Phytoactinopolyspora mesophila: one gene and its partner. The protein of the gene in region 2 interacts with the protein of the main gene of each other region in a pairwise test. Links are inferred from orthologs where the notes say so. Each region holds a gene or a part of one and is shown on either strand. Other genes may lie near its edges.

Region 1 (4,990 bases), on a different replicon or contig from region 2:
CAGAAGGCTCGGCACGGGCACCGGTGGGCGCCGACGGATCTGCTGCGAGAAGCGGGGCCTAGATGAGGCGGGTGGCACGTGCATGCCTCTCCTCTGGTCGTTTGTCTCGCACGATGCGGCGAGGCGGCGGTGTGGCCCCTGGCGGGTCTCCCGGCTCCCACCGTACGCCGGTCACTGTGGCCGCCACCGTATCTGGCTGCGTTCGCAGGGTGCCTCGGGGTGGCGTCGCAACCTTGTCGGCGCGGCCACCTAGAGTGGCATTATTCTCGGTTGCGCGCGCGTCTGGGCCCAGTGTGAGTGCGGGGTGCGAGTGCGGCGTGGGAGTTGTTGGCTTCTGCCTGCGTGTGGCTGTTCTAGGAGGTCTGGTTAAGTCGTGTCGAGTGCTGGGTCCAGCTCCGGGGACTTCGTCCATCTGCACGTGCACACCGAGTATTCGATGCTTGACGGTGCTGCTCGGCTGGATGACCTGTTCGCTGAAGCCGCCAGGCAGGGAATGCCGGCCGTGGCCACCACCGACCACGGCAACGTCTTCGGCGCGTACGAGTTCTACAGCAAGGCGAAGGCCCACGGCATCAAGCCGATCATCGGCACCGAGGCCTATCTGACGCCGAAGACGAGCCGATTCGACAAAACCCGGGTCCGGTGGGGTGACGGCGGCGGGGACGATGTCTCGGGCAGCGGTGCGTACACACATATGACGCTGCTGGCCGAGAACACCGCCGGAATGCACAACCTGTTCCGGCTCTCGTCGCTGGCGTCCCTCGAAGGGTTCTACTTCAAACCGCGGATGGACCGCGAGATCCTGCAGACCTACGCCGGCGGCCTGATCGCCACCACGGGTTGCCCCAGCGGTGAGGTCCAGACCTTGCTGCGGCTCGGCAAGTTCGACGACGCCGTCGCGTCGGCCGCTGAGTTCCGGGACATCTTCGGCAAGGAGAACTTCTTCGTCGAGCTGATGGACCACGGTCTGTCGATCGAGACGCGGATCCGGGAAGACCTGTTGCGCCTCGCCAAGCAGCTCGGTCTGCCGTTGCTGGCCACCAACGACCTCCACTACACCCACAAGGCGGACCACAAGGCGCACGAGGTCTTGCTGTGCGTGCAGTCCGGTTCCACGCTGGCCGACCCCAAGCGGTTCAAGTTCGACGCCGAAGACTTCTATCTCAAGACGGCCGAAGAGATGCGCTCGGTCTGGTCGGGTCTCCCGGAGGCGTGTGACAACACGCTGCTGGTGGCGGAGCGGTGTGAGGTCGAGTTCATCGAGGAGGCCGGCCGGTACATGCCGCACTTCCCCGTGCCTGCGGGGGAGGACGAGACCTCGTGGTTCGTCAAAGAGGTCGAGCGGGGATTGCATATGCGCTACCCCGACGGCATTCCCGACGAAGTCCGCAAGCAGGCCGAGTATGAGACCAACGTCGTCACCGGCAAGGGGTACGCCGGCTATTACCTGATCGTGGCGGACTTCATCAACTGGTCCAAGAAGAACGGCGTGCGGGTCGGTCCTGGCCGTGGCTCCGGCGCCGGGTCCATGACGGCGTATGCGATGGGCATCACCGACCTCGATCCCCTCAAACACGGTCTGATCTTCGAGCGATTCCTCAATCCGGAACGCGCCTCGATGCCCGACTTCGACGTCGACTTCGACGAGCGCGGCCGTGGTGAGGTCATCCGCTATGTCACCGACAAGTACGGTAGCGATCACGTCGCGCAGATCGTCACCTACGGCACTATCAAGGCGAAGCAGGCCGTCAAGGATGCTTCTCGGGTGCTCGGTTTCCCGTTCGCCATGGGGGAGCGGATCACCAAGGCCATGCCGCCCTCGGTCATGGGCAAAGACGTCCCGCTGAGCGGCATCTTCGATCCCGAACACAAGCGATACTCGGAGGCAGGCGAATTCCGCCAGCTGTACGAGGCCGACGCGGACGTGCGCAAAGTCGTCGACACCGCCAGGGGTTTGGAGAACCTGAAACGGCAGTGGGGCGTGCACGCGGCGGGGGTCATCATGTCCTCCGAGCCGCTGCTGGACACCATCCCCATCATGAAGCGCGAGCAAGACGGCGCCATCATCACGCAGTTCGACTATCCGACCTGCGAGACGCTCGGCCTGGTCAAGATGGACTTCTTGGGGCTGCGCAATCTCACGATCCTCGACGACGCGCTGAAGAACATCGTCCGCAACGGCAAGGATCCGGTCGACCTCGACGAGCTCACGTTGGATGATCCGGCCACGTATGAGCTGCTCAGCCGGGGGGACACACTCGGTGTCTTCCAATTCGACGGCACCGGTTACCAGCAGCTGTGCCGGCTGATGCAACCCGACACGTTCGAAGACATCTCCGCCCTCGGCGCCCTGTACCGGCCAGGGCCGATGGGCGCCAACTCACACATCAACTATGCCCAGCGCAAGAACGGCCAGCAGGAGATCACCCCGATCCATCCCGAGCTGGCCGAAGCGCTGGAGCCGATCCTGGGTACCACCTACGGCCTGATCGTGTACCAGGAGCAGGTCATGGAGATCGCCCAGAAGCTGGCCGGGTACACGCTCGGTAAAGCGGATCTGTTGCGCCGTGCCATGGGCAAGAAGAAGCGCGAGGTGCTCGACGCGGAGTTCGTCGGCTTCTCAGACGGCATGAAAGCCAACGGCTTCTCCGAAGCGGCGATCAAGACGCTCTGGGACATCCTCGTTCCGTTCTCCGACTACGCGTTCAACAAGGCCCACAGCGCCGCTTACGGCCTTGTGTCGTACTGGACCGCGTACCTGAAGGCTCATTACCCCGCCGAGTACATGGCGGCTGTGCTGACTTCCGTCCGGGGTGACAAAGACAAGACCGCGCTCTACCTGGGGCAGTGCCGGCGCATGGGCATCAAGGTGTTCCCGCCCGACGTCAACGAGTCCGAGGGTGACTTCACGCCGGTCGGCACTGACATCCGTTTCGGGTTGGCCGCTATCCGTAACGTCGGCACCAACGTCGTCGACGGGATCGTCGCCGCACGCAAGAGCGAAGGCCGATACGAGAACTTCCCGGACTTCATGAACAAGGTTCCGGTGCCAGTGTGCAACAAGCGTGTGGTCGAGTCGCTGGTCAAAGCCGGTGCGTTCGACTCCATGGGATACGCCCGCCGAGCCCTGGTATCCATCGTCGACGAGACGGTGGACGCGGTCATCACGTTGAAACGCAACGAAGCCATCGGCCAGTTCGACCTGTTCGGTGGAGCAGGCGGCGAGGAGTCTGCGGGTCTCGAGGTCAGCGTGCCTGATCTGGCTGAGTGGGACAAGAAGGTCAAACTCGGCTACGAGCGCGAGATGCTCGGGCTTTATGTTTCCGACCACCCACTCCTCGGCATCGAACACGTGCTCTCCTCAGTGGTTGACCGGCCGATTTCTGCGCTCAGCGACGAAACCGAGGTCCCGAGCGGCACCAATCTGACCATCGGTGGGCTCATCACCGCCATCCAGCGCAAGGTCACCAAACGAGGCGACACGTGGGCCATCGCCACCGTGGAAGACCTCGAAGGCTCCATCGAGTGCCTGTTCTTCCCGGCCACCTATCAGCTGCATGCCATGCAGCTGATCGAAGACGAGGTCGTGACTGTGAAAGGGAAGCTGGACCGGCGCGACGAGGCACCACAATTCATCGCCAGTGAACTCAGCATGCCCGACGTCTCGGCCGCGCCCACCGGTCCGCTGATGGTCACCATGCCGTTGACCAGGTGCACGCCGCCGGTTGTCGAACGGCTCAAAGATGTCCTGGCGACACACCCAGGCGCCACCGAGGTTCATCTCAAGCTGACCGGCTCGGAACGGACCACGCTGATGCGGTTGTCCGACGGCCTGCGAGTCACACCGTCGTCGGCGTTGATGGGTGATCTCAAGGCGCTACTGGGTCCGACATGTGTGGTCTGATGGTATAGATGCGTGTGCGCGAAAATTCTGACTCCGGCCGGTTCGCATGAGCCGTGACCCCTGGGCCTGGCCCGCGTCATCGGAGCGGCCACCTCAGGCACCGGGCACCCGCGACGACACGCCGTCCGGGGCGCGAACCAGGACCGGCCGGCGTAATCCGCTGCCCAGCACCCGTAAGGTTGCCGCCGAGATCGGCGTGACGTCAGTGGTCGTCGGTGTGCTCTTCGGAGTGGCGTGGTTGATGTTCACTCCTGACATCACCGGCCAGGTCGCCGAAGAAGGTGTTGCTGTTCCGATCGCCGAGGCTCGCCAGCTCTTCGACCGGGTGGCCGTGTTTTCGCTGCTCGGTGCCGCCATCGGGATTCTTCTTGGTGCCGTGTTCGGTCCCCGTCACCGCCGGCGGCCGGTGACCACTCTGCTCGCTCTCGCAACAGGTGGTTTCGGTGGCTCGCTGCTGGCCATGGGCGTTGGCATCCTGCTCGGCCCGTCCGCGGTCAACGACGAACCCGGCACTGAGGTGCAGCTTCCGATGGAACTTGAAGCGCCGGCGGCGTTGTTCGTCTGGCCGCTGCTGGCGATCATCGTCGTGACGTTGATGTCGTTGTTCCGTGACGACAGGTCGCCTTGGATCTGGGACCACCGATGAGGCGAGTGAGCGCGGCGGAACTATTGCTGGGGATTGCCGGGGCCGTCCAGGCGGCGTTCCAGTGAGCTGACTTGGCGCTGCAGGTCCTTGATCGCCTCGAGGAGCTGGTCCTCGCGGTCCGGGCCTGAGCTGGAAGTGTCGTCGTCGCGCGATTCGTTCTCTCTCTGCCGGTCCAGCGCCTCGACCGTGACGGCGATGAAAAGGTTGAGAACCACAAAGGTGGTGACGACGACGAAGATGAGGAAGAACAGCCACGCCGCTGGTTGTTCCCGCCCGATCGGCTCGACGATGTCACCGAGGCCGCCGTCGCCGATCATGATGCGGAACATGGAGGTGGCGGTCTGGCCAAGGTTGCCGAAGTGTTCCGGTGAGATCCCGCTGAACAGGTTGGTGGCCATGACGATCCCGACGTAGTACAGGATCACCAGCAGAGCTCCGAT
Region 2 (4,525 bases):
GAGCAGGCCGCGGAGATTGCTGTGCTGGGATGGCTGTCATGTCCATGATGGCCGCGTTGGCCGAAAGGGCGGCCCCGATTCGTCGTGGGCTGCCCGCCGTGCAGAGGACGGCCTCTGCTGTCCGGCAGGTGCCGGTCCTCGGCCGGGTCATTGACTGGCTACGGCTCGATTTCGCGGGTTCGGTGGTCGGGACCTTCTTCTTCTGCTGGTCGCTGACGCCCTCGTTGCTGCCTCGCATCTGGTTCTACCAGGCATTGGTCACAGGTGTGACCGCGGCTGCCGGTTACGCGATCGGCAGCTTGATCGGCGTGCTTGTCCGGTTCATTTACCGAAGGGTCCGGCGCGGTCACAGGTTGTCCCGACGGACCGTGGTAACCGCGTGGACGATCTTCGGGGTCGTGGGTACCTGCTCCGCTACGTGGTACCTGTTCGGCTCGGCCCGATGGCAGAGCGACTTGCGTGAGCTGATGAACGTGGACAGCCCGCGCTTGATCCACTATGTCCTGATCTTGATCGTCTCGTTCATCATCTTCACGGCCTTCCTCGCTCTGGGAAGGCTGCTCCGCGGTGCTTCACGCTGGCTCGGTAGCCATCTGGCACGGTGGGTGCCGATACCGGTAGCGGTTGTCACCTCCGCACTGGTCGTGGCCGGGATCGCGATCTGGTCGTGGACAGGATTGTTCTATCCATGGATGCTCGGCGTGGCCAACAATGCGTTCGCGGCCATCAACCAGGAGACCGAGGCAGGCGAGCGCCCGCCGGCCATCACCACACATGCGGGCGGGCCAGGGTCACTCGTGACATGGGACTCACTGGGCCGCAAAGGCCGTGAGTTCATCTCGGACGGTCCAACAGCCGAGGACCTCGAAGCGTTCAGCAATCGACCGGCTCTGGACCCGGTCAGGACCTATATCGGCCTGGATTCTGCCGAGACACTGGCCGGGCTGGCCTCACTGGCGATCCGGGAGCTGGAGCGGGCCGGCGGCTTCGAGCGTGAGGTTCTCGTCGTGGTGACCGCCACCGGTACCGGTTGGGTCGACGAGGCCGCGGCTGATGCATTGGAGTACCTGTACAACGGGGATACGGCGATCGTCTCGATCCAATACTCTTATCTGCCCAGCTGGCTCTCCTTCCTGGCTGATCACGAACAAGTCGATATCGCCGGCCAAGAGTTGTTCGACGCCGTGTACGAACGTTGGTCACGGCTGCCCGAGGCCGACCGCCCCAGGTTGGTGGTTTATGGCGAGAGCTTTGGCGCGGTAGGCAGCGTGGCCGCGTTCGATGATCTCGATGATCTAGTGGCCAAGGTCGACGGCGCGTTGTGGGTCGGGTCGCCCGAGTGGCATCCGCTGCGGGAATATGTGACCGAGAACCGGGATCCGGGGAGTCATGAACGGTTGCCGGTCTATCGAGGCGGGGAGACCGTCCGGTTCTGGGGCGGTTGGCTGGAACCCCTTAATGTCTCCGACTGGGAGCCGCCGCGGGTGCTGTTCCTTCAGCACGCCTCCGATCCGGTGTCCTTCTGGTCACCTGAACTGATCTGGTCACAGCCGGACTGGATGCGCGAGCCGGAGGGACCTGACGTCCTCCCGCACCTCAACTGGTATCCGTTCGTGACGTTCTGGCAGCTGACCGCCGACATGGCGGTTTCGGCACTCATGCCGGAGGGACACGCGCACAACTACGGTGGTGAGTTGGTCGACGCTTGGCTGAAGGTTGTACCGCCGGATTACGACTGGCCGGAGGAGCGCCTCGAAGAGCTTCGCGAGATGGTGCAGTCGTTCGATCTCGACGACGAGGGCCGGCTCTGGTAGAAGGCGCCTTCGCAGTGGATTGGGAACCCCGGCCCCGCCGTCAACTCCCGGTGATCGTGAGCGGATTTTAGCTGCTCTCCGATGCTCTTTGCCCTGATTTGTGCCGTCACCAGCAGCTAAAATCCGCTCACGATCACCGGGGAGAGTGCCAGTTTGGTGATGCGGGCAGCGAGGCCGTAGCATGGTGCCTGCCGAAGACCGCCGGTTTCACGCCGCAAGGCATGACGAAGGTCCCGCATCCATGCGGGCGGCCCGCGCAGGTACGTAAGACGAAGCGCCGTGTGTGTCACGGCCTCCGCCCCGTGCCCTGCGCCGGGGCGCTTTTCATGTGCAGGACGTCGCCATGCGGGCAGACGTTGCCGGTGGGCCCTCGGAATCAACACGCCCATCCGTACGTCATAAGGAGTCCCATGGCGAGGCCTGACAAGGCAGCCACGGTCACCGAACTGGCCGAGGAGTTCCGCAGTTCCTCCGCCGTCGTCCTGACCGAGTATCGCGGTCTCTCCGTCAAGGAGTTGACGGAACTCCGCCGTTCGCTCGGCGGGAATGCGTCGTACGCCGTGGTGAAGAACACCCTGACCAAGCTCGCGGCCAAAGAGGCCGGCGTGCAGGGCATCGAGGAACACCTCTCGGGCCCGTCGGCCATCGCCTTCGTGAAGGGCGACGCGGTCGAGGTCGCCAAGGGTTTGCGCGACTTCGCCAAGAACCATCCTGTGCTCACGGTGAAGGGTGGCCTGTTCGACGGCCAGCCGTTCACCGCTGACGAGTTCAAGAAGCTCGCCGATCTCGAGTCGCGCGAGGTTCTGCTGGCCAAGCTGGCCGGCGCGATGAAGGCGTCCATGCAGAACGCGGTGTCGCTGTTCGCCGCACCGCTGTCCCAGACGGCTCGTGTGGTCGATGCGCTTCGCCAGAAGGTCGAAGCGAGCGGCGGCGCCACCACGGACCAGAACGAGGGCTAACCCGCCTAGCCCGATCCATCCGGCACGCAGCCGAATTACCAGAAAGGAACCGCCACCATGGCGAAGCTCAACACCGACGAGCTCCTGGATGCCTTCAAGGAGATGTCCTTGATCGAGCTTTCGGAGTTCGTGAAGAAGTTCGAGGAGACCTTCGAGGTCACCGCGGCTGCTCCGGTTGCCGTTGCGGCAGCTGGCGGCGCGCCCGCCGGTGGCGAAGCCGAAGCCGAAGCCGAGCAGGACGAGTTCGACGTCATCCTCGAGTCGGCCGGCGACAAGAAGATCCAGGTCATCAAGGAGGTCCGTGGGCTGACGTCCCTCGGCCTCAAGGAGGCCAAGGACCTCGTCGAAGGTGCGCCCAAGCCGCTGCTCGAGAAGGTCAACAAGGAAGCTGCCGAGAAGGCCAAGGAGGCCCTCGAGGCCGCCGGTGCCAGCGTGAGCATCAAGTAAGAGCTCGCTTATCGAGCGCGGAGCGGTGCCGGCGTCCGGGACGCCAGATCCTGGGACGCCGGCACCGTTCTTTGTGCTCAGGCACGACTTCGGTGGTGAGGACCCGGTGAGTTGGCTCGCCGGGTCCTTGCCCATTTTTCGGACATATCGAACCGCTGGTCACGGGTATATCGCCGCGTCGGTGCTTGACGTGAGCGATACGTCCGGGAGATCCTTCTTAATGAAGTCAAGCAAGATAGGAAGCGTCCTGAACGAGCGATGGGCCGCCACTCGACAGCAGTGAGCCTTTTAGGCTAGACTGCGACTTTGCGCTGTCCGCTGCCCTGTCGCCCGTATGGGGTTGAGGTCTGCGCACCAAACGATTGACTCGACTTAATCCGACCGTGTGCCCTCGGAAGGACCCCTGTTGGCCGTCACGCCTAGCACCCCAAAGTTCACCAACGGTTCCCGCCGAATCTCTTTTGCCAAGCTCAGAGAGCCTCTTGAAGTTCCGAGTCTCCTTGCTCTGCAGGTCGATAGCTTCGACTGGCTGCTCGGCAACTCGCGCTGGCAAGCGCGTGTCGCCGCCGCGGAAGCAGAAGGCCGCCAAGACATCAGCACCACGTCTGGGCTTCAAGAGATTCTAGACGAGATCAGTCCCATCGAGGACTTCTCCGGCACCATGTCGCTCTCGTTCTCGAACCCGAGATTCGAAGACCCCAAGAACACCATCGACGAATGCAAGATGCGTGACTTCACGTACTCTGCGCCGCTCTTCGTCACCGCCGAGTTCATCAACAACGAGACTGGCGAGATCAAGTCCCAGACGGTGTTCATGGGCGACTTCCCGCTGATGACCCCCAAGGGGACGTTCATCATCAACGGCACTGAGCGCGTCGTTGTCTCCCAGCTGGTCCGTTCTCCCGGCGTCTACTTCGAGCGTTCGCTCGACAAGACGTCGGATCGCGACATCTATACGGCCAAGATCATCCCGTCTCGCGGTGCTTGGCTCGAGTTCGAGGTCGACAAGCGCGACACCGTCGGTGTCCGGCTCGACCGCAAGCGCAAGCAGAACGTCACGGTGATGCTCAAGGCCCTTGGGTGGACCAATGAGCAGATTCTCGAAGAGTTCGGCGACTACGAGTCGATGCGCTCCACGCTCGAGAAGGACCACACCACGACGCAAGAAGAAGCGCTGCTCGACATCTACCGCAAGATGCGTCCGGGTGAGCCCCCGACGCGTGAAGCAGCTCAGCAGTTGCTGGAGAACGCCTACTTCAACCCGAAGCGTTACGACCTCGCGAAGGTCGGCCGGTACAAGCTGAA

Evidence for each region. The genes of interacting proteins can lie anywhere in the genome.
Region 1: the proteins of rplL (region 2) and dnaE interact in binary tests that used the Escherichia coli proteins (3 or more experiments, as listed by UniProt). The link is inferred for Phytoactinopolyspora mesophila from one-to-one orthologs.

The regions. Positions count from the first base shown.
Region 1 is NZ_WLZY01000007.1:10,649-15,638, reverse strand. The notes cover bases 102-4,104. They hold dnaE (DNA polymerase III subunit alpha), read left to right. Parts: upstream 102-436; coding sequence 437-3,904; downstream 3,905-4,104. Other genes in these bases: F7O44_RS19115 (hypothetical protein), read left to right, coding at 3,951-4,104. Also shown: F7O44_RS19125 (bifunctional phosphatase PAP2/diacylglycerol kinase family protein), read right to left, coding at 1-84; more of F7O44_RS19115, read left to right, coding at 4,105-4,550; F7O44_RS19110 (ion transporter), read right to left, coding at 4,571-4,990. UniProt on the Escherichia coli protein: DNA polymerase III is a complex, multichain enzyme responsible for most of the replicative synthesis in bacteria. This DNA polymerase also exhibits 3' to 5' exonuclease activity. The alpha chain is the DNA polymerase catalytic subunit.
Region 2 is NZ_WLZY01000003.1:277,104-281,628, reverse strand. Bases 1,613-4,525 are described here. They hold rplL (50S ribosomal protein L7/L12), read left to right. Parts: upstream 1,613-2,830; coding sequence 2,831-3,220; downstream 3,221-4,525. Other genes in these bases: rpoB (DNA-directed RNA polymerase subunit beta), read left to right, coding at 3,627-4,525; rplJ (50S ribosomal protein L10), read left to right, coding at 2,225-2,773; F7O44_RS11105 (alpha/beta hydrolase), read left to right, coding at 1,613-1,814. Outside these bases: more of F7O44_RS11105, read left to right, coding at 30-1,612. UniProt on the Escherichia coli protein: The binding site for several of the GTPase factors involved in protein synthesis (IF-2, EF-Tu, EF-G and RF3). Is thus essential for accurate translation.